Regions from separate parts of the Paenarthrobacter sp. C1 genome, predicted to be linked through region 3. Evidence: riboswitches for the same ligand, from Rfam matches in the RefSeq annotation. Region 3 holds a riboswitch; each other region holds the start of a gene.

Region 1 (7,420 bases), 2.1 Mb from region 3:
CTTCACGGGAGTCTTTGTCACGTGCCTGGCCGTCTTCTATGCCTTCTCCGGTTCCGAACTGATCGGTGTTGCCGCTGGTGAGACCGCCAACCCCGGCGCGAACATCCCCAAGGCAATGCGTACCACGGTGATCCGCCTAATGATCTTCTTCGTTGGTGCCATCACGGTGATTGCGGCAACCATCCCGTACGAAAAAGTCAGCGTGGACGAGAGCCCGTTCGTTACCGTCTTCTCCATGCTCGGCATCCCGTACGCGGCGGACATCATGAACTTCGTGATCATCACGGCGTTGCTTTCGGCCGGAAACTGCGGCCTCTTCTCCTGTGCCCGCATGCTGTTCTCGCTGGCCGACGAAGGCCACGCACCCCAGGTCTTCAAGAAGCTCACCAAGCGCGGCATCCCGCTGGTTGCCCTCTGCGTGAGCATGCTCGGCGGTCTCGCCTCGCTGATCAGCAGCGTCGTTGCGCCGGCTACCGTTTACCTGGTGCTCGTTTCCGTGGCCGGCTTTGCGACGGTAGGTGTGTGGATGTCGATCGTGGCTTCACACTTCATCTACCGGAGGACGTTCGTGAGGAACGGTGGCGACGTCAACACTCTGCCGTACAAAGCGCCGCTGTTCCCGCTGGTGCCGATCCTCGCATTCGCCTTGTGCGTTGTGTCGTTGATCGGCATCGCGTTCGATCCCAACCAAGTGGCGGCCCTCCTGTTCGGAGTGCCCTTCGTGGGTGCCTGCTACGCGTTCTTCTACTTCAAGTACGGACGCCGCCGCTCGCTCAAAAAGGCCGTCAACTCCTAGCGCCGCGGATTCCTGACCCTGTTGGGATGCAGATCAGCCCTTGGACAACTTTTTCGGTTGCCCAGGGGCTGATCTGTTGTGGAAGGTCGACGGCGGACCTCACCCCGCCTGCGCACAATCACTCTCCGCGGCTGATGGCCTTGGGTCTACTTCTTGTTTGCCCGCACCGGGTGCTCGCTCAGAATTGACAGCCTGTTGAAAGCGTTGATTCCAATCGCCGCCATGCAGAGGACACTGATCTGTTCGTCACTGTAGTGCTGACGCGCCACGGCAAACAGTTCCGGGCTGGGACGGGAGGTACTCATGCGGGTAATCTGCTCCGCGATCTCCATGGCGACCACCTCGCTGGGTTCGAACAACTGCACTTCCTTGTACACAGCCACCAATGACAGGCGCTGCTCCGTCTCGCCGTACTTCAGTGCCCGACGGTGGTGGAGATCCAAACAGAACGCGCACCCGTTGATCTGCGAACACAGGTAATTGATCAGTTCGAGGGTCCGGCGCGGGATCCCCAGCCGGTCAGCTTCGTCAACGAGTTGCTGCGAATAGTGGCTGAGCGTCGCGTAGAGGTCCGGTTGCTGCTTATCGAGATAACCGGCCAGCCGCGGTTTTGTTTCCTGTTCAGGCATGTTTGGAGCTTAACGCACCGCGCTCGGAGAGCTTAAGTGAGCAAGCGTCACAGCCAAGCACGCGGGATGTGAGGGAGGGTCACTCCGGGGTGTCGGCGGCCAGGCGGATGCCGTTCTCGGCCAGCCATACGGGATTGAAGGCCTTGCTCAGGTAGTTGGTGCCGGCGTCGGGCGCTATGGCCACCACCACCGAACCGTGAGGCGCGGCGCGGGCCACGCGCACTGCTGCCGCGACAGCGAGACCGGACGACGGCCCCAGCGCAAGCCCTTCTTCGTCAAGAAGCCGATGGACCGTGCTGTAGACCTCGTCGTTGGGGATCCGGAGGAAGCGGTCAACGATGGAGCGGTCGAAGATCTTGGGCCACTCTGACTGCGGCCAGGAGTTGCCGACGCCGTCCACCAGGATTTCGCCGGGATGACCCCCGCTGTACGCGGATCCGTAGGGGTCTGCACCTACCACTTCAACGTGCCCGCCCGGCCTTGAGGCTGCCACCTGTTCCTTCAAGTACCGCCCGTTGCCGCTGATGGTCCCGCCCGTACCGATGCCGGCCACGAAATGCGTCACCAGCCCACCCGTCTGTTCCCAGATCTCCGGCCCCGTGGTCTCGTAATGTGCCAAAGGATTGGCCGGATTGTCGAACTGCATGGGCCGCCAGGCGCCGGGTGTTTCCGCGGTAATCCGGGCGGCCACGGCTCGCGCGTTCTCCGGAGACTCGGACGGCGCGTTCCAATCCGTCAGGATCACCCGCGCGCCATAGTTGTGCAGCGCAGCGAGTTTTTCCTCGGAAATGGTGTCGCCCGTGACCACCACCACCGGGTGGCCCGTGAGGTGCCCGATCAGCGCCAGCCCTATCCCGGTGTTGCCGGACGTGCTCTCCACAATGGTGGCCCCCGGCCTCAGCTCCCCCGAGCGCTCGGCCGCCCGCACCATACTTAGTGCCGTGCGGTCCTTGATGGAACCACCGGGGTTCTCGGACTCCAGCTTGACGTGGATGACACTGCCGAGCCCGCGGCTGAAATTCTCCAGCTTGACCAGCGGAGTGTTCCCCACCTTTTCCAGGACCGAGGCGTCGAGACCATCAAGACCCCCGGGCAGTGCATGCAACCCATGCTTACGGGTGGCCGTGCTCATGGCGTCGCCTCCTCTGTTTCAGTGAAAAGCTGATCCACGGCTTCGCGCAGCACCGTCCGCGAGCGCTCCACCAGGTCCGGCGCCGACGGCCGGTCCGCCAACACATCAGCAAGCCGGCCCGCCACCAGCCCGGTCCCGTTGCCGAGCGGCTGCGCAGCTTCGGCTTCCAGCAGGAGGTAGGAAGCCGTGGGGGACTCGATGGCCAGGAGCTTCTCCGCGGCCTCAATCGACTTCTCCAGCTGTTGCAAGGCCAGCGGAGCAAGCGTCGAGTGGTCCTCGATGTCGGCTGAGAGCGTTGGCGCGCCGAGGGTCGCCGGAGCCGCCAGGAATTTGAGTTCGGCCAACAGTCCGGCCGCGGAATACCAGAGCAGCCCGGGCAGCTCCTCCTGGATCAAGGCAGACGCCGCACCGGGCGCGGAGGACGCCGCTGCCAGGTGCCTCGCCCGGATGGCCCGCTGCGGTGGATACAGCTTGGCGATCCGCCGCTCGCTGGAGATCCCCACGTGCGCCAATCCCAACCGCAGGCTTTCGAAGGACAACGCCAGCTGCATGGGTTGGAAGTTCCCGCCGGACACCATCGTTCCCGACTCCACATCGACCAACGGGTTGTCTCCCCGGCCGTTCAGCTCCACTTCCAGGGCCGAACGCAACTGCGCCACCAAGAACCGGAACGCCCCGTGGGTCTGCGGTGCAGCCCGGAAGGACAACGCGTCCTGTACCGACACTTCCCTGCGGACATCCTCCAGCCAGCCACCGCTGAGAAGCCGTCGAACAGCTGCGGCCGAGTCCCGCTGGCCGTCAACCGCCTTGGCCCTCTGGATGGCCGGCGAAAAGGGACTGAGGTTTCCGCCGCCGTCGTACCTTGCGATCGCCTCCAGCGACAATGAAAGCGCGACGTCGGCGAGCCGGGCCAGGTGCTGCAGGCGCACCAAGGCGAGGGCTCCCGCGCCCACGGAGTAGGCATTGGCGCTCACCAGGGCCAAGGCCTCTCCGGCAGCAGGTTGCAGGGCTTGCAGGCCGGCGTCCGCGAGGGCTTTGGCGCCGGGCACCAGCATGCCGGAGGCATCGAACGCTTCCCCCTCGCCCAGGGCTACGGCAGCGACGGCGGCCAGCTGGGTCAGGTCGGAGGAACCCACGGACCCTTCGCGCGGGATGGCGGGGTAGACGCCGCGGTTGAGCAGTTCGGCGTAGAACCCTGCGGTCCCGACACGCACTCCGGAGCCGCCCCGGCTGAACCCGACAAGCCGGGCCAGGATCACTGCGCGCGCTGCGGCACGATCCAGATACGGGCCTACGCCGCTGTTGTGATACCTGATGACCTGCACCTGGTAGGCGAGGAGGGACTTCTCCTCCACAGCAGTGTCCCGGCCTGACCCTAGAAGGGTATTCAAACCGTAGATCCGTTGGCCGGAGGCGGCCGCCTCCTCCACGATGTCCCTTCCCCGTCCGATCAAATTCAACGCTTCTTGGTTGAGTTCCACGTGAAATGTCGGATCCGCAGCCGCTTCCGCCACAGCCAACGCGGAAACGGGGCCCGTCCCGATGGTGAAAATGCCCATTAGAAATCCAGCAGGTTTTGGCGGAATCCGCCGTTGCCGTAACTCTTCCTCAACAGGCCGCGGCGGCGGAGTTCCGGGGTCAGCTTGTCCAGCACACCGTGCACGGTCACCGGATCAACGAAGCCGGAGAACAGGAAGCCGTCGCCCCCTACGGCCGCGCCGGTCTCCTCCAGATAATCCGCAATTTCTCCCACCGTGCCGATGATCGAATCCCCGGCACCACCGCTGCGTGCCTGCAGGATTTCACGCAGAGTGGACCCGGGAGGGGCAGCCTTGGCGAAGTGCTCCAAGGTGCCCTGGTTGCTGTTGGTGCTCAACTCCGGAAGCGGGGCATCGAGGTCGAACTTTTTGAAGTCGATCACGGACAGGTAGGAGATGGAGTTGAGCTGGCTGTCGATGTCACGCTGCGTCAATTCCCGGCGCTGCGCCCGCAACTCCTCGGCCTCGGCTGTGGAACCCACCACGGTGGGCTTCAGCACGAAAAGCACCTTCACGTCGTCGGGATTCCGGCCGGCTTTCGCCGCCTCGGCCCGGATCGAATCCCGGTAGGCCTTCATATCGTCAACGCCGCGGGCGAGCGCAATTGCCACATCCGCGTGACCGCCGGCAAACGCTTTGCCCCGCGGAGAGGCGCCCGCTTGGACAAGCACGGGTTCCTCGGGCAACGGTGCCGTGTTCAACGGCCCACGGACCTTGAAGAAGTCCCCGTCGTGGTTGATCGGGTGCACTTTGGTATGGTCCGCAAACACCCCGGCTGAAACGTCCTCAAGTACAGCGTCGGCCTCCCAGCTACGCCAAAGCCGCCTGACGACGTCGACGAATTCCTCCGCTTTTTCGTACCGGAGGTCGTGTTCGATCTGCTGGTCCAAGCCGTAGTTCTGCGCGGCGAGATCGCTGCCCGAGGTGACCACATTCCATCCGAGCTGCCCCTCGGAGAAGTGCTGCAGGGTAGCGAGGAGCCGGGCCGCGGTGAAGGGCGGGTAGAAGGAAGCGCTGACCGTGGGAACGATCCCCAGGTGCTCCGTGGCGGAAAGCAAGTACGGGACCAACGCCAGAGGATCGTGTTTCGGCGCAAAGGAAGCATGGGCCAGCGAAACCTCGGCAGTACCGCCATAGGTGTCCGGGACGGTCAGGGAATCCTCGATGATGAACAGGTCCAGCCCGGACAGCTCGAACGCGCGCACGGCCTCCTGGTACAGGGCCGGTTTCTTCCAGTCGTACCCCAGGCTGTAGCCCGGAGTGCCCCAGCCCTGCACCCCGAAACCGTGCCCCACGAACCAACCAAAATGCAGCATGGGCTTGAGTGTAGAACTGCTCTGTCCGTTCACCGCGACCTGATTTCATACGAAGTTACAGGGGGTCGTACTGCGTCAATTATGCTCCCGGGACGTCTTAATTGGACCCGTACTCCAGTACCGCCCGGTTACGCAACATGACGACGGCCGCCGTGCGGGCCGTCGTCGTGAATGCTACGTTTTTCTTGAGTAATGAGAACCAGCGCAAAGCCCTGACTTGCTGGTCGGCAACCCTCTCTCCGGCGGGGTGCCTCAGGTGACTACTCGGCGTATCGACAACTCGAACTGCAAGCGTGACTGAGGAGCACCAGCAATGCCTGAACCCACTGAAGAAAAACTCTCTTACCGCCTGATAACAGGCCCGGATACCCGCGACTTTTGTGAGCGGATCACCAACGCCCTGACGGATGGGTACGTACTGCACGGCAGCCCCGCAGCCACGTTCAACGGAACCGACGTGATCGTCGCGCAGGCCGTTGTCCTGCCCGCCGCGATTGCCAGCGCCGATGCCGCAGTCGCCAACGCCGTTGATGAACTGGATACCGACGACGAAGAAGCATTCGAGGGCCACGCATGAGCTACGCAGGTGACCTGACCCCGCAGGACGCGTGGGCCAAGCTTGAACAGGGCGCCATCCTGGTGGACGTCCGCACCGAGGGCGAATGGGCCCACATCGGAATCCCCGACACGAAAGCCACCGAGAACGATCCCCTGTTCATCCAGTGGAACCTCGCCGGCGGCATCCCGAACTCCCGCTTCATCGAGGACCTGCAACAACAGGCACCCGAGGACGACGGCGTGGAGCTCGTCTTCATCTGCCGCTCCGGCCAGCGCTCCATCGCCGCCGCCATCGCCGCCACGCAGGCAGGATTCACCGCCTACAACGTCCTTGAAGGCTTTGAGGGCGAACCCGACCGTTACGGCGAACGCACCGTCAATGGTTGGAAGAACCGTGGCCTGCCAACGAATCTGGGGACCGAGTAAGTGACTTTCAATCCTGACGCCGCCGGCTGGAGCCCCGACACCCAGGCCGTTCGCGGTGGACTTGACCGTACCAACTTCCAGGAAACGGCCGAACCCGTCTTCCTGAACTCCGGCTTCGTTTACGAATCCGCCGCCGCGGCAGAACGCGCGTTCACCGGCGAGGACGAACGCTTCGTCTACTCCCGCTACGGCAACCCGTCCGTGGCCACCTTCCAGGAGCGGCTGCGCCTCCTCGAAGGTACCGAGGCTTGCTTCGCGACGGCGTCCGGCATGTCCGCCGTGTTCACCGCACTGGGTGCCCTGCTGGCTGCCGGGGACCGCGTGGTTGCTGCCCGTTCCCTCTTCGGCTCCTGCTTCGTGATCCTCAACGAGATCCTTCCGCGCTGGGGCGTGGAGACGGTGTTTGTGGACGGACCGGACCTTGACCAGTGGCGTGAGGCTCTCTCCGAGCCGACCACCGCCGTCTTCTTCGAGTCACCGTCCAACCCGATGCAGGAAATCGTGGACATCCAAGCCGTCAGCGAACTGGCGCATGCCGCTGGGGCGACTGTCGTCGTCGATAACGTCTTTGCCACTCCCCTGCTGCAGCGCTGTGGCGAGCTGGGCGCCGACGTGATTGTGTACTCAGGCACCAAGCACATCGACGGCCAGGGACGCGTCCTCGGTGGCGCGATCCTGGGCACCAAGGAGTTCATCGATGGACCGGTGAAGCAGCTCATGCGCCACACGGGGCCATCGCTTTCGGCTTTCAACGCCTGGGTGTTGACCAAGGGCCTGGAAACCATCGGGCTCCGAGTCAACCACAGCTCGGCATCGGCCCTGAAGATCGCGGAATGGTTGGAGCAGCAACCCGCCATCAGCTGGGTCAAGTACCCCTTGCTGAAGTCGCACCCGCAGTACGAGCTCGCCGCGAAGCAGATGAAAGCCGGAGGCACAGTGCTCACGTTCGAGCTCTCGCCGTCCGCTGGCCGCTCCGCGAAAGAAGCCGCGTTCGCGCTGCTTGATGGATTGCGTGTCATCGACAT
Region 2 (7,420 bases), 1.5 Mb from region 3:
TGATTCTCGGTGTGCTGGCCATGGTCCTGTTCTTGTTCCACGAAGGCAGGACGCCCGAGCCCATGCTGCCGCTCGGACTGTTCAGGATCCGCAATTTTGCCTGGGGCAACGTCGGCACGTTGGCCATCTATGCTGGAATATCCCTCGGTTTCTTCGTGTTGGGAATCTACTTGCAGCAGGTCGGAGGGCTGGGTGCCACCGTGGCCGGCATGGCTTTGCTCCCGGGCACCGTCATCCTGATGCTGGGAGCCTCTTACTTTGGTGGCCTGGCCGGCAAGTACGGTCCTCGATGGTTCATGACGATCGGTCCGTTGCTGTGCGGTGTGGGCTTCCTGATGTCCCTGTCCGTGCAGGAGCCCCTCAATTACTGGACGCAGGTGCTGCCCGGCCAGATTGTCTTCGGCCTGGGGTTGGCGACGCTCGTAGCGCCTCTGACGGCCGCGATCCTCGGCGCTGTTCCGCCGACGGAAGCCGGAATCGGCTCTGCCGTCAACAACGCGGTTGCCCGTATCGCAGGCCTTATTTCGATCGCTTTCGCGGGTGTGATTGTGGGGCCGGTTTTCACCAGGCAAGGGCTGTACAACGCCTTGGTGGTGACCGCCCTGCTGTTCCTGGCCGGCGCGGTGGCGTCCGCCGTCGGGATCCGCAACCCACCACGCGAGGCGGCGGCTGCTGCTGAACGGGAACCGGATGCGGCGTCCGACGACGGCGGTCCAGTCGGGCAGCCCGGCTGACCACCCGCGCCGCAAGGGTCAGCGCGCCGGGAGCACGCAGCCTTGGTGGGTGCCGGCACTCTTCACCCACAGCGCGGAGGCGACTTCATCTGCCAGGTCAAACTCCCGACCGGCAGCGCCGCTGCCTATCCGGACCACCAATGCCCCGCCGAAAGGCTTGCGCCCCATCACTTCAACGGGTGCGTCGAGCGCGATGTCCTCCGCGGCAAGGTACCGGAGGAGTTCGGGGTTTTCGTCGCTGATGCGGGTTATGCGGCCCGAGTGGCCCTGGTCGAGTTCGATCATGCGGTACGCATGCGGCAAGTCAACGGCACCGTCCGCTGACGGGATCGGATCGCCGTGGGGGTCCCGCACGGGGTGGCCGAGCTTGGCTGACATGCGTTCGATGAAGGTGTCGGACACCGCATGCTCCAGCATCTCGGCTTCGTCGTGGACCTCGTCCCAGCTGTAGCCGAGTTCCTCCACCAGGTACGTCTCAATGAGGCGGTGCCTGCGAACCATCGAAAGAGCGAGGCGCATGCCTTCGGAGGTCAAACGGATGGCGCTGTAGGGCTGATGGTCAACGAGGCCTTGGTCCTTGAGCTTTCGCACCATTTCCGACACCGAGGAATTGGCGACCCCGAGCCGCAGGGCAAGCTGTGAGGACGTGATCGGCTTGTCCTGCCACTCCGTATAGGAGTAGATGACCTTGACGTAGTCCTCGATCGAGGAGGAGGGCGTACTGGTCTTCACACCCCTAGCCTACCGTGGTGTGGCATCGTGGACTTTGTATGCACGCCAGGTCTGCGTCAGGTAGGGCAGCGGCACCGTGTCTCCCGGCGCGTGGCCAAGGTGTTCGTAGAGGTACCACTGGAGGTTGCCCATGATTTTGGCCCGCGTCGCTTCGTTGGCGCGCAGGTAGTAACTGCGCGACTTGGTCAACTCCATGATGTCCTCGGGCGAGATCGGGTCCTCCCACCTGGTGAGGTGGCGTTCCAGTCCGTGAAACTCCGGGCCGATAACCGGCCGGAATCCCGGCTTGTGGACGTCGCCTGCATGCATGATGCGCGAGAGCCTATGGACCCAGGGAATTGAGGTGTCCAACTGGTTCCAGATCAGCCCCAGAACCCCCGCGGGGCGCAGGATACGGGCGATCTCCGTGCTCGCGGCAAGGGGCTCGCACCAGTGCCAGGCCTGGGCAACGCTGACGACGTCGAATGCTGAGTCCGCCAGTCCGGTTGCCTCGGCCGTCCCCTCCGTCGCGTGAACATCGGGGTAGGTCTTTCGCAGTTGCGCCAACATATCGGTGGAAGGGTCGACGGCGGCCACCTCAAGTCCGCGTCCGGCCAGGAGTGCCGTGAACTTGCCCGTTCCTGCGCCGAGGTCCGCAGCTGTCGACGCCCCTTCGGGCAGGAGCCAATCAACGGAGTCCACAGGATAGCCCGGCCGCACGCGATCGTAGTGCTCTCCGCCATCCTGGAAGCTTTGGCCAAGTTCATGGCGCCGGGAGGCATGGAGCTTGGGTCCGCGGGGACCGGCGGGACCGGGAGTGACTGGAGCGCCGTTCGCTGAGCGCAGGGACACGCAAACTCCTTCACAGGGCCGTTAGAGGTACCCTACGAATTTACCCTCTAGTCGACCGTGCAGGGAGCGGCACCGGCTGTGCCCGGGGTGTTGGGCGCCCACTCGGGGTAGCTGCGGTGGTCGTTGGCCGGTACCCAGCGGCCCTCGTCCACCACATAGTCCCAGCCCAGGCCGTTGCGCTTGAGTTCCTCGATGCCTGCCAGTAGCCTGGTGGCGTCCTCCAACCGGGAGCCGACGCCGAAGCTTGCGCGCAGGGAACCCGAAGGCAGTCCCAGCCGCTTGAGCAACGGATGCGCGCAGAAACGTCCGTCGCGGAGGCCCACTCCGTGTTCGGCCGCCAGATATGCGGCGACCAGTCCGGCGTCGAATCCTTCTACGGAGAAGTTGACCACGCCGATGGTGTCCTCGGAATCGCTGAAGATCCGGTGGACTGTAACGCCGTCGATGGCTTCCAGGCCCTCAACCAGGTAGCTGCGGATGCCCGCTTCGTGTGCGTGCCAGGCGTCCTGGTCGAGGCCGGCGAGCACCTGAGTGGCGCGGGCGAGCGTCGCGGCGCCCAGGACGTTGGGGGAACCGCCCTCGTGCCTCGCCGGACCCGTGGCCCAGCTGACCGAGTCCAAGCGCGCTTCGCGGACAGCGCCACCACCTGCCAGGTGCGGGATCCCGGCGTCGAGCCAGTCCGGGCGGCCCACTACCACTCCTGCGCCGAACGGCGCATAGAGCTTGTGTCCTGAGAAGACGATGTAGTCGACGTCAGCCTCTGCGATGTTGACGCGGCGGTGCGGAGCGAGCTGGGCTGCATCCACCACGATCCTCGCGCCGTACTCGTGGGCCAGCGCGGCAAGCCGGGCGATCGGCAGGATCTCTCCGGTGACGTTCGAGGCGCCCGTGACGGCGAGCAGGCTGACGCCGCCCAGGGCCAGTTCGGCTTCGATCTTGTCCAGTGTTCCGGCCAGGGTCGGCGCCGCAACCACGCTGCGGTGCGGCACGCCCTGCCACGGGAGCAGGTTTGCGTGGTGCTCAATGTCCAAGTACAGGACCTCGCCGGCAAACTCGCCGTCGACCTGCGGGAGGCAGCCGGCCAGCAGGTTCAAGGAGTCCGTGGTGTTCCGGGTAAAGATCACCGAATCGTCTGCACGTCCGCCAACGAAGTCACGGACGATGTTCCGGGAATTCTCGTAGACGGAGGTGCTGATCTGCGAGGCGAAGCCTGCCCCGCGGTGAACGCTGGCGTAGTACGGGAGGACCTCGTTGAGGTAGGCGGAAACAATCGTCAGCGCAGGGGCTGACGCGCCGTAGTCGAGGTTGGCATAGCGGACGTGGCCACCTTGGATCAGAGGCGCCTGAAGCTCCGCGCCCGTGACGGCGGCGAGGGGACGCGCAGCTGCCGATTCGAGGGCGGCTTCGTCAACAAAGGAAGGGATGGTGTTTGCGTTGAACGTGACTGTGCTCATGGGACCTCACTCAAGAGGGACCCCCACAGGGGGATCCGCGCTTGCCGCATCCGTTCCGGACCGGCCGGGTCGTCACCCGGGGCACCCCACCGCGAATGGAGGGTTGCCGGCCAGCAAACCGGGGTTTAGCGCTGGCACTCGTGACCTGTAAAAAAGGCTAAGGCACGTCCGGGGGACGATCCAAAGCCGTGGGGTTTTGTTAAGCGCTTTGTTACGCGGAATGCCAAATCCCAGTTTCCGCGAACAAAAAACGGCGGACGCGCACAAAAGCGGGCGTCCGCCGTCGAAAATTCGGCAATCCGGAGTAGTGCCGGCCTCAGGCTTGGGACTGCAGGAGGTCGTCCAGTCCGGGGTTCAGCCGCTTCAGGACTTCCGAATGCAGGATGGAGTTGGTGGCCAGGGCGTTGCCGCCGAACGGTCCGTCTTCGCCTTCCAGGGAAGTGAAGCGCCCGCCTGCCTCCGTCACGATGGGGACGAGCGCCGCCATGTCGTAGAGGTTCAGCTCCGGTTCGCAGGCGATGTCCACCGCGCCCTCGGCCACGAGGCAGTAGGACCAGAAGTCACCGTAGGCACGTGTGCGCCAGACGTCCTCCGTGAGGTCCATGAATTCGTCCAGATTGCCCCGCTCCTTCCAGCCGGACAGGCTGGAGTAGGACATGGAAGCGTCGGCCAGGCGTGAAACGTTGGACACCTTGAGGCGGGTTGCTGAAGCGAGGGACCGACCCATGTAGGCGCCCATATCCTTGGCTGCCCACCAGCGTTTGCCCAACGCCGGAGCGCTGACCACACCAACGACGGGCTCGCCTTCATCGACGAGCGCGATCAGCGTTGCCCATACTGGAACGCCGCGGACAAAGTTCTTTGTTCCGTCGATGGGATCGATGATCCAGCGCCGCGATCCGTGGCCACTGCTGCCGAACTCTTCACCCAGGACTGCATCACGTGGACGCGAGCGCGACAACTGACCGCGGATAGCCTCCTCCGCAGCCTTGTCGGCATCGGTGACAGGGGTGAGGTCCGGCTTGGTTTCGATCTGCAGGTCCAGGGCCTTGAAGCGATCCATGGTTTGGGCGTCGACGGAATCGGCGAGGACATGGGCCAGGCGCAGGTCGTCGTTGTAGGTGGAAGCGGGTTGGGTCATGGCACCAAACTATCCTGAAATACTGGCGGCGGTGGGGACGTTACCGCTGCACCCTCAGTTTTCCAGTGTCATCAAGTAACCGTGCCGAGCTCTTTCGCTTCTTTGGCCTCCAGGCGTGGGTCCGCGCCCAGCAGGCGACGCAGTGACGCCAGGCGCGCCACCCCTGAAGGGCCCGCATGTCCTTCATTGACCCAGGCGTCCAGCCCGCAGTTCACTGCCGTAGCGTCGTGCTTGCATCCCCGCTCGCATGCTTCGGTGCCGGGTTCGAGGTCCGGGAAGGAATGCAGGATCCGGTCCGGATCCACGTGGGCCAAGCCGAAGGAGCGGATACCGGGGGTGTCAATGATCCAGCTGCCCGAGGGGGCATCCGCGAGCTTCAGCGCCAATGCCGAGGACGAAGTGTGCCGGCCACGTCCGGTGACGGCATTCACGCCGCCGGTGGCCCGCTCGGCGCCCGTCAACGCGTTGACCATGGTGGACTTGCCGACACCGGAGTGGCCCAGCATGACGGTCACTTTGCCACCGAGGTGTGCGCGGAGCCGGGAAACAGCATCCCTGTCCAACCGGGCCGACAGCCCATCATCGGATCGGGCATCAATGCCGCCGGCTTCAGAATCGGCTGTCCGGCTGATAATCACCGGGAAATCCAGGCTGACGTAGTTGGCCAGCAGTTCAGTGGGATCCTTCACGTCGGCTTTGGTGATCAGCAGCAGTGGCTCAATACCGGCGTCGTACGCCGCCACAAGGGCACGGTCGATGAACCCGGTCCGCGGTTCGGGATTCGCGGCTGCAACAACCACCACCAGCTGGTCGGCGTTGGCCACGACTACCCGCTCGATCGGATCCGTGTCATCGGCGCTGCGGCGAAGGAGGGTCCGGCGTTCTTCCACCCGGACCAGCCGGGCCAGCGTGTCCGGAGACCCGGAAACGTCGCCTACAAGGGCCACGAAGTCACCGGGCACAACAGGGTTGCGCCGGAGTTCGCGGGCGCGTGCGGCGATGATGATGCGTTCGTTGGGGGAGTCTTCGTCCACGATTGCCCGGTACCGCCCGCGGTCCACCGTGATGATCCGTCCGATCACGGCGTCATCGTAGCTGGGACGGTCCTTGGTCCGGGGTCGTGATCCTTTTTTGTTGGGACGGATCCGGACATCGGATTCGTCCCAGGAACGTGCGTCGCGGCCCATGGTCAGTTGCCGGCCTCATTCGTGCCGGCGGAGTCAAGCATTCGTGCCCACATCTCCGGGAACTCGGGCATCGTCTTGGATGTTGTGGCGATGTCTTCAACCTGGACGCCGTCGACGGCGAGTCCCAGGATGGCGCCGGCAGTGGCCATTCGGTGGTCTGCGTAACTGTGTACCACTCCGCCATGGAGGGAAGCTGGGCGAATTACCAGGCCATCGGCAGTTTCTTCCGCATCGCCACCAAGGCGGTTGATCTCGGCAACCAAGGCAGCGAGGCGGTCTGTTTCGTGTCCGCGGAGGTGGGCGATGCCCGTCAATCGCGAAGGGCCGGTAGCCAGAGCGCAAAGTGCGGCTACAGTCGGCGCGAGCTCGCTGGTTTCGTCGAAATCAGCACCCTTGATCTCATTGCCGCCGGTAACCGTCAGTGTTCCCCCGTCAAGGGTGACGCTTGCGCCCATGGCAGCAAGGATGGTCCGCCAGAGATCGCCCACCTGTGTGGTGCCGGTGGGCCAGTTGGGAATGCGGACGGTGCCGTGCGTTGCCAGGGCGGCGGCCAGGAAGGGGCCGGCGTTGGAGAGATCCTGCTCGATCCGCTGGTCGAAAGCACTGATACTACCGGGCGAAACGCGCCAGTGGTTGGGTACGGAGTCATCGACAGTAACGCCCACGCTCCGAAGCACCTCAACGGTCATGGTGATGTGGTCCAGGCTTGGAACGGGTTTGCCCACGTGCTCCAAGTGCAGGCCTTCGGTGAAGCGGGCGCCTACCAACAGCAACGCCGAGACAAACTGGGAGGAAGCGCTCGCGTCGATGACCAAGTGACCGCCGCGCACCTCGCCGGTGCCTTCCACCGTGAAAGGAAGGGACGACGGCGTCCTGCCGCCTTCGGCTGCGACCGGAACTCCCAGGGCGATCAGTGCCTCGATGATGGTTCCCATGGGACGGTTACGGGCATGGGGATCGCCGTCGAAGACTGTGGCGCCGCTGCGCAGGGCAGCCAGCGGGGGAACGAACCTCATGACGGTACCGGCCAGACCGCAGTCGATGGCTGTCGTTGAGCTCGAAGCAGAGGGGTCCAGGGGAGTGATCTCCAGGTCGGGCCCATAGTCACCGTCACCGGGTACCTCGGTGACGGTGGCACCCAACTGCCGGAGGGCCTGGATCATCAGGGCCGAATCGCGTGAATGCAGCGGAGCCCGGAGCCGCGAAGGACCATCCGCCAAGGCTGCCAGCACCAGGTACCGGTTGGTCAGCGATTTTGAACCTGGGACCGTCACTGTGGCGTCCACGGGCCCTTTGGCATAAGGGGCCGGCCATAGCGGGAGGCTGGCGGCTTTGTCCGGT
Region 3 (7,420 bases):
CAGCGAGGCGAGGTCGGCGTCTCCGCCGAAGCGCGGCGAGACAGCCCAAGCGACGGCGGCGACGGTCAGGACGCTGCCGAGGACCCGCACCCCTGTGATGGCGCGGCGCCCACCCGGCCCGATGCCCATGCGGTCAACGAGCAAACCGCTCAGCGTCTGCCCTGTCACGGCTGCCACGGTGAACAGCGCGACTCCGAGCAGTGCCACCGTGAAAGACTGCGCGAAGACGAACAATGCACCGATCGCACCGGCCATGACGTAGAAGCGGGGAAAGCTGCGGTTCCGCACGGCGGGGATGATGCGTTGGAGACCGGCTCTTCCTTTGGGCGTCGCCAAGGATATCGCGCTGATCAGCAGCAGGCCTGTGGTGAAGCTCACCACAGCTGCGGCGATGCCGTCGTCGAGTTTGGCGCCGAGCGCCCCGTTGATCCTTCCCTGCAGCGGAATGACCAGGCCCGTTGCTACTGCAATGGGCAGGCCAACGGCCAACGGAAGGGCTGAACGGGGAGAAGGCTGCGGCACCGTCTCAACACTACTTCAGGCATCATTGCTGTATGAGCAACCCCGAAATTGAAGAGATCCCCATCCGTGACGACATGATCCGCCTTGGCCAACTGCTCAAGCTCGCCAGCTTGGTGGAGGACGGCGTAGAGGCCACGGAGCTCATCAAGAACGGCCTGGTGAAGGTCAACGGCGAGATCGATGAACGGCGCGGCCGCCAACTCCACGCCGGTGACACCGTGACCGTCAACGGTCAGACAGTGCGGATCACCACCGCCTGAAACAACGCCCCTTAGGGGGCGAGGACCTTGTGGGTGAGGAACTCCCCTACGTGCCCGATTTCCTGCTGGTTGATGCCGTGCCACATGCCCGTGTAGAGGACCTTGGTAAGGTCCACATGCTTGCGGACCCAGCCCATGGTGTATTCGATCTTGTCCGGCGTAATGACAGGATCCTGCTGGTCACGGCCCCAGAACATCGGCACCGATCCGTCCAGCTCGTCGTCCTTGAACGCGGCGTCGCCACCGGCGTCGATCACGAAGCCTGAAAGCCCGACGACGGCCGCGAAGTCCGCGGGACGGTACCGGAGCATGGTGGTCGCCATGGCCATGCCCATGGAGAAGCCAAGAAGCGTAACCGAGGAATGGTTGACCTTTACCGTGTCCAGCCATTCCAGGGCGTATTCGGCGGCAAGCTTCACGGCGTCCAGGGAGTAGTCGATGGACGCAGTGAGCGGGAACCACGTAAAACCCGGGCCCATGGGCATCGGTGCACGCAGCGATGCCACGACGAACCCCTCGGGGAGGAGCCCGGCCAGGCTGAAGAGATCGTCCTCGTTGGATCCGTAGCCGTGCAGCAGGACCAGGAGGGGCTTGCCGGCGCGTTCGGCTTCCTCGTGGGACCAGAGGACAACAGGTGCTGGAAAAGCGGGGGCTTCAGTCATGCCTCCATTCTTGCAGTTACCCGTAAGTAACAACCTACGGTGGCGTAGGTCGGCCCTCTGGGGGCAGGATATGAGCGTGAGTGAGAACAATCATTTAGTGAAACCGGGCGAACCCGCCCAAAAGCACCCGTGGAGCCGTTACGTGGCGTTGGGTGATTCGTTCACGGAAGGCATCGGCGATCCCGAACCTGCCAATCCCGGCGGTTACCGCGGCTGGGCGGACCGTGTCGCCGAAGAGCTGGGACGCGGACACGAGGACTTCGCCTACGCCAACCTCGCCATCCGGGGCCGGTTGCTGCAGCAGATCGTCGACGAGCAAGTCGGCCCCTGCCTGGAACTGCAACCGGACCTCGTCTCCATTTCCGCCGGAGGAAACGACCTCATCCGCCCCGGCGGTGATCCCGACCTTCTGGCCGAGAAACTCGACGCCGCCGTCGGCGAATTGGGCTCGGGTGGGGCCACGGTGGTCCTCTTCAACGGTCCGGATACTGCGTCCTCGGTCCTTGGCCGCATCCGGGGCAAAGTTGCCATCTACAACGAGAACCTGCGAACGGTCGCAGCCCGCCATGACGCCATCATTGCCGACATGTGGTCCTTGCGGCAGCTCGCTGACACCCAGATGTGGGATGCCGACCGCCTGCATTTCTCCCCCCTGGGCCACCACACCATCGCCATGATGGTCCTGGAGGCATTGAACGTCCAGCACACCCTGGAGCCGCTGGTACCCAAGGCCCTTCCTCCCCGGACATGGCGGGAAGCCCGCTCATCGGACCTGGTCTGGGCACGGGAATACTTCGTACCTTGGGTTATCCGGAGGCTCCGTCACCAATCGTCCGGCGACGGCATCACGCCAAAGCGTCCGACGCCGGGACCGGTCTTTGGTGCCGCCGGTACCGTGATGCCGCGGAGCTAGCCGGGAGCGATGGGCCGGTGAACCAGCATGGCGAGTGATGACTCTCCCCGTACAGCGGGGGTCCGGCAGTTGCGTCTCCGACGGCAACAGTTACGTCCTCCCCTGGGTGCAGCTCCAGGGGATGTGGTGCGCAATCTCCTGGCCGTCCAGTCGCAGGAATTCGCCTATGCCCGTTGGACCGTGGCGCAGCGGACGCCCTCGAGCACTGCAGCTGCAGTAGAACAGGCCGTTGCCGACGGAACCATCCTGCGGACGCACATCCTGCGCCCCACATGGCATTTTGTGCACAGGGATGACTTGGGCTGGTTGATGGCGTTGTCCGCTGACCGGCTGCATCAAGGCAACAAGGGCATGTACAAGCGGACCGGGGTGGACGGGGAAACTGCCGCCCACAGTGGGAGGATTCTTGCAGCAGCCGTGGCGGATGGTGCCCACAAGACCCGCGAGGAGTTGGCTGATGTTCTGGGCCAGGCCGGCTTTCCCGGCAAGGGGCTGGGTTTCATCTACCACCTCATGCACGCCGAAATCAGCGGCATTCTGGTGAGCGGCGCTCCGGTTCGTTCGGCTGGAGGAGCCCTGAAGCAGACCTACGCTTTGTTCTCCGAACGCGTCACCGCTCCTTTTTCCGGGCCGCTCAGCGGAGCGGACCGGGAACACGCCCTGGGGCAGATGGCCCTGCGGTATTTCAGCAGTCGCGGACCGGCTACCGTGAAGGACTGTTCGGCGTGGTCCGGGCTGACCATGAAAGACGTCACGTTGGGACTCAACGTCGCCGCGGAATTATCACCGGGAACGTTGGCCCGGGTCTCCTTCGATGACCTGGACTTTTACGGCGCCTCGGCTGACGTAGAAGCCCTGGAGGCTCCTGCCGGTCCAGCGGCCGGTTCCGTGCTCCCCCGCGTCGACCTCATCCAATGCTTCGACGAATACGTGATGGGGTACTCGCAATCCCGCCACTACCTGGGCGGCACCGCACCGTACTTGCCTGAGGACAACGGCCCCATGCATGTAGTCCTCGTGGACGGCAGGCTGGCCGGATGGTGGCGGCACAGCTTCGCAGGGGGCATGTGCGGGCTCGAAGTCCGGATGGACAAGCCGACAACCAAGGAAGAGCAGATGGCCCTGGAAGCCGAAGCGGAACGCTACGGGATTTTCCTGGGCATGGAGGCCAAGCTGCTGTGATGGGCACAGGGCTAAGCTGGGGTTAAGACCTAGGAGGCCTGCACTGTGAACAATCTGATCTTCTGGATCATCGTCTGCTCGTGGCTGATTCCCATGGGAATCCGCATGTACAACCGGTCCAAGGCCCGCCGCCTGCAGAACGGGAATTTTCGTGGTCAGGATTATCCGCAACAGGGTTTCCCACCACAAAATTACCCGCCGCAGGACTACCCGCAACAGAATTACCCGGGCTACCCGCCAGGGCCGGCAGTCATCCGCCCTGCAGACGAGGCTCCGCAGGTCGCGCCGCCGTCGAACGCCTCCTACCCAAGCGGTTCCTACCCAAGCGATTCCTACCGGGCCGGACAGCCCGCTCCCGCGCCGTTTCCCACTGCCGGTTCCGAGCCCCAGGGCTACCGCGCCCGCAAGCTGGCTGAACTGGATGCGAAGTTCACCAATGGCCAGATCGCCATGGAGGACTACATGAAACAACGCGGGGAGATCATGAACGGCTAGGCACGTCCACAAACAGGCAACTCTACGAACAGGCTCCTCACGGTCAGGCGAAGAACGCCCCGCGAAGCTGCTCCGACAATTGGCCGATTTCCGTGAGGAAGCCATCGTGGCCGATCGGCGCCTGGATGGTGTGGACCGGAACATTCCCCGGCAGTGCTGCCGCCAGTTCCTTGGACTGGGCCGGGAAGTACAGCCTGTCCGTGTCCACAGCAGCAACAAAGAACTCGGCGGTGGCACGCGAAAGTGCTTCCTGCAGTGTGCCCCGTCCCCGCCTGATGTCGTGGGACATCAACGCTTCGGTGATGGCGATATAGCTGTTGGCATCGAACCGCCGCACAAGCTTTGTCCCCTGGTGGTCCAGGTAGCTTTCCACCTGGTAGCGACCACGCTCCCCCAGGACTGCTGCGGAGAGCGGCGTTTCCTGATGTTGGGCTTCCCTGCCGAAGCGGAGATCCAGTTCCAGGGCGGAACGGTACGTGATGTGCGCAATCCGGCGGGCCAGGGCAAGTCCGTGTTCCGGAGCCGGACCGCCGTAGTAGTCCCCATTGTTGAAGTGCGGGTCCTGCCGGATGGCCAGGGTTTGGGCCTGCGCAAAGGCAATCTGCTCGGCGGTGCTGTAGGCTCCCACCGAAATGACGGCGCAGCGGTTGACCCTCTCCGGGAACGTGACAGCCCATTCGAGGGCCCTGGCCCCACCCATCGAGCCGCCCAGGACCGCGTGCCAGGATTCAATCCCCAAGAGGTCCGCCAAACGGGCCTCAGCAACCGTGCTGTCGCGAAGAGTGACCAGGGGGAACCGGGAACCCCACGGCTTGCCGTCCGGCGCATCGGAGGACGGGCCGGTGCTGCCATAGCAGCCGCCCACGATATTGATGGAGACAACGAAGAACCTGTTGGTGTCGATGGTGGCGCCCGGACCCACCAACTGCTCCCACCACCCTTCCTCGTCCGTGGCTCCGCGGGCAACGTGGGTGCTGCCCGTCAGCGCATGCTGGATGAGCACGGCATTGGACGCGTCGGCGTTGAGTCGTCCCCAGGTTTCGTACGCCAACACGACGTTGGGGAGGTGACCGCCGGCTTCGAGCGCCAGCGGCCCTATGCCCGCGTACTTGACGGTTCCGTCTTCTTCTCCGGATTTGGGAAGTGCTGTAGCAGTGATGGTCATTCCTTTGACACCTAACTTCGCGCTTGCCCGTCGCCTTGCGTGCGAACAGGCCAGGTCTTCACCCGGGGCACCCCACCGCGGAAGGAGGGTTGCCGGCCAGCAAGCCGGGGCTATCTGCTGGCACTCATGACCTAATACGTAGAGTCTAGGAAAGACACCACCGTTATGGCGAAGAATGTGACACCAGTGTGACGTTCAAGGGCAGCTTCATTCACGAAAGAGCACTCCGGGGTGCCGTCCGGCGAATAATCGTCGATGTGGACGGCACCCCGGGTCCGTCAGCCGGGTGCGTCAGCTGCAGGCGTGGACTGCCCGTTCAGGCGCCCTTGGCCGCGCGGAAGCCGGCTTCGAGGTCGGCAATGATGTCATCGATGTGCTCAATGCCCACGGACAAGCGGACTAGGCCCGGGTTGACGCCGGCGGCTACCTGCTGCTCGACCGTCAGCTGGCTGTGCGTGGTCGACGCCGGGTGGATGACCAGGGAGCGGACGTCACCGATGTTGGCGACGTGGGAGTGCAGCTCCAAACCGTCCACGAAGCGCTTGCCGGCCTCTACGCCACCCTTGATGTTGAAGGCCACGATGGCTCCCGTGCCCTGGGGTCCGTACTTGCGGCCCCGCTCGTACCAGGGGCTGGACGGCAGGCCCGCATAGGCGACCGATTCGACGTCGTCATGCGCTTCCAGCCACTCGGCCACCTTGGTGGCGTTGGCGACGTGGCGCTCCACCCGCAGGCTCAAGGTTTCCAGGCCCTGGGCAATGAGGAACGCGTTGAACGGCGACACGGCCGAGCCGAGGTCGCGAAGGAGCTGGACACGGGCCTTCAGGATGTAGGAAAGGTTGGCTCCGAGCGCTCCGTCCTTGCCCAGGTCGCGGGCGTAAACCAAGCCGTTGTAACTGGGGTCCGGGGTGTTGAAGCCGGGGAACCGCTCCGGGTCCTTGCCGAAGTCGAAGTTGCCCGAGTCCACGATCACGCCTGCGATCGCCGAACCGTGTCCGCCGAGGTACTTGGTTGCGGAGTGGACCACAATGTCCGCGCCCCACTCGATGGGCCGGATGAGGAACGGCGTGGAGAGGGTGTTGTCGACGATGAGAGGCACGCCTGCCTCGTGCGCGACACCGGCGACGCCTTCGATATCCAGCACGTCCTGGCGTGGGTTCGAGACGACTTCACCAAAGAACAGCTTGGTGTTCGACTGGACGGCCGCACGCCACTGCTCGAGGTTGTCCGGGTCCTCGACGAAAGTCACGGAGATGCCGAACTTCTTCAGCGTGTGGGCCAGCAGGTTGTACGTGCCGCCGTAGAGGCTGGGGCTCGCGACGACGTGGTCGCCGGCCTCGGCGATGTTCAGGATGGCAAAGGTCTCGGCTGCCTGGCCCGAACTGAGCAGCAGTGCACCCAGACCGCCTTCGAGGCTCGCGACGCGCTGTTCCACGGCGTCCTGCGTGGGGTTGCCTATCCGGGTGTAGATCGGAGCCAGTTCGGCCAGGGCAAAACGGTTGGCCGCGCTTTCAGCACTCGGGAAAACGAACGACGTTGTCTGGTAGATCGGCAGGGAACGCGCGCCCGTGGCGGCATCCGGCTCTTGGCCTGCGTGGATCTGGCGGGTTTCGAAAGACCATCCTTGGCACATGGAATTCTCCTGTTCGTGGCGCGTGTGGTCGGCGGAATAGCTGCGGGAAGGAAGCTGCGGCCAGTCTAGGAAGTGTCCGGGTCCTTGGACAGCTTTGTGACGCCAGCAGAATATATGGGCTCTTTTGCGACCTTCCATGACGCCCGTCGCGAGATCCCACCTTAGTTAGGGTTGGCTTAGCTGAGACACCGATCACAAAGTGCCAAGATGAAGCCATGCGCATGGATCACGTCTCTTACGCCTGTGAACGAGATGGCCTCTTGGCCACTACCGAACGAATTTCCGCGGCTCTGGGAGTGGACGCAGTCCGGGGCGGAGTGCACCCGCGCTTCGGCACCCGGAACATGATCATTCCCCTTGCGGATAACAAGTACCTGGAAGTCGTGGAGGTCCTGGACCACCCTGCTTCCGACAAAGCACCCTTCGGCCAAGCTGTCCGTGCACGCTCAGCCGCCGGCGGCGGTTGGATGGGCTGGTGCGTGGCAGTTGACGACCTCGCCCCGTTTGAGGAACGCCTCGGTCGCGCAGCAGTCCCGGGCAACCGCAAGTTCCCTGACGGCCGCGAACTGGTGTGGCAGCAGATCGGCA

What was found. A riboswitch is a leader RNA that binds a small molecule or an ion and turns the genes downstream of it on or off. The one in region 3 is predicted to bind S-adenosylmethionine.
Region 1: another riboswitch for S-adenosylmethionine. It lies ahead of ACNAOU_RS19505 (DUF1737 domain-containing protein); the one in region 3 lies ahead of metX (homoserine O-acetyltransferase MetX).
Region 2: another riboswitch for S-adenosylmethionine. It lies ahead of ACNAOU_RS14570 (aminotransferase class V-fold PLP-dependent enzyme); the one in region 3 lies ahead of metX (homoserine O-acetyltransferase MetX).

The regions. Positions count from the first base shown of each region.
Region 1 covers NZ_CP186052.1:4,166,829-4,174,248, forward strand. Annotated here, with positions in the region: gene ACNAOU_RS19480 (amino acid permease) at 1-796, shown strand, start outside; gene ACNAOU_RS19485 (carboxymuconolactone decarboxylase family protein) at 943-1,425, opposite strand; gene ACNAOU_RS19490 (PLP-dependent cysteine synthase family protein) at 1,505-2,557, opposite strand; gene ACNAOU_RS19495 (aromatic amino acid ammonia-lyase) at 2,554-4,116, opposite strand; gene ACNAOU_RS19500 (NtaA/DmoA family FMN-dependent monooxygenase) at 4,116-5,444, opposite strand; SAM riboswitch class IV at 5,600-5,711, shown strand; gene ACNAOU_RS19505 (DUF1737 domain-containing protein) at 5,725-5,988, shown strand; gene ACNAOU_RS19510 (rhodanese-like domain-containing protein) at 5,985-6,395, shown strand; gene ACNAOU_RS19515 (O-succinylhomoserine sulfhydrylase) at 6,396-7,420, shown strand, end outside.
Region 2 covers NZ_CP186052.1:3,104,828-3,112,247, reverse strand. Annotated here, with positions in the region: gene ACNAOU_RS14585 (MFS transporter) at 1-734, shown strand, start outside; gene ACNAOU_RS14580 (metal-dependent transcriptional regulator) at 753-1,466, opposite strand; gene ACNAOU_RS14575 (class I SAM-dependent methyltransferase) at 1,476-2,297, opposite strand; gene ACNAOU_RS14570 (aminotransferase class V-fold PLP-dependent enzyme) at 2,345-3,751, opposite strand; SAM riboswitch class IV at 3,784-3,897, opposite strand; gene hisN (histidinol-phosphatase) at 4,068-4,892, opposite strand; gene rsgA (ribosome small subunit-dependent GTPase A) at 4,964-6,079, opposite strand; gene aroA (3-phosphoshikimate 1-carboxyvinyltransferase) at 6,082-7,420, opposite strand, start outside.
Region 3 covers NZ_CP186052.1:1,563,543-1,570,962, reverse strand. Annotated here, with positions in the region: gene ACNAOU_RS07420 (DMT family transporter) at 1-522, opposite strand, end outside; gene ACNAOU_RS07415 (RNA-binding S4 domain-containing protein) at 555-782, shown strand; gene ACNAOU_RS07410 (alpha/beta hydrolase) at 794-1,444, opposite strand; gene ACNAOU_RS07405 (SGNH/GDSL hydrolase family protein) at 1,515-2,357, shown strand; gene ACNAOU_RS07400 (winged helix DNA-binding domain-containing protein) at 2,385-3,539, shown strand; gene ACNAOU_RS07395 (hypothetical protein) at 3,585-4,034, shown strand; gene metX (homoserine O-acetyltransferase MetX) at 4,078-5,199, opposite strand; SAM riboswitch class IV at 5,214-5,331, opposite strand; gene ACNAOU_RS07385 (bifunctional o-acetylhomoserine/o-acetylserine sulfhydrylase) at 5,516-6,832, opposite strand; gene ACNAOU_RS07380 (VOC family protein) at 7,048-7,420, shown strand, end outside.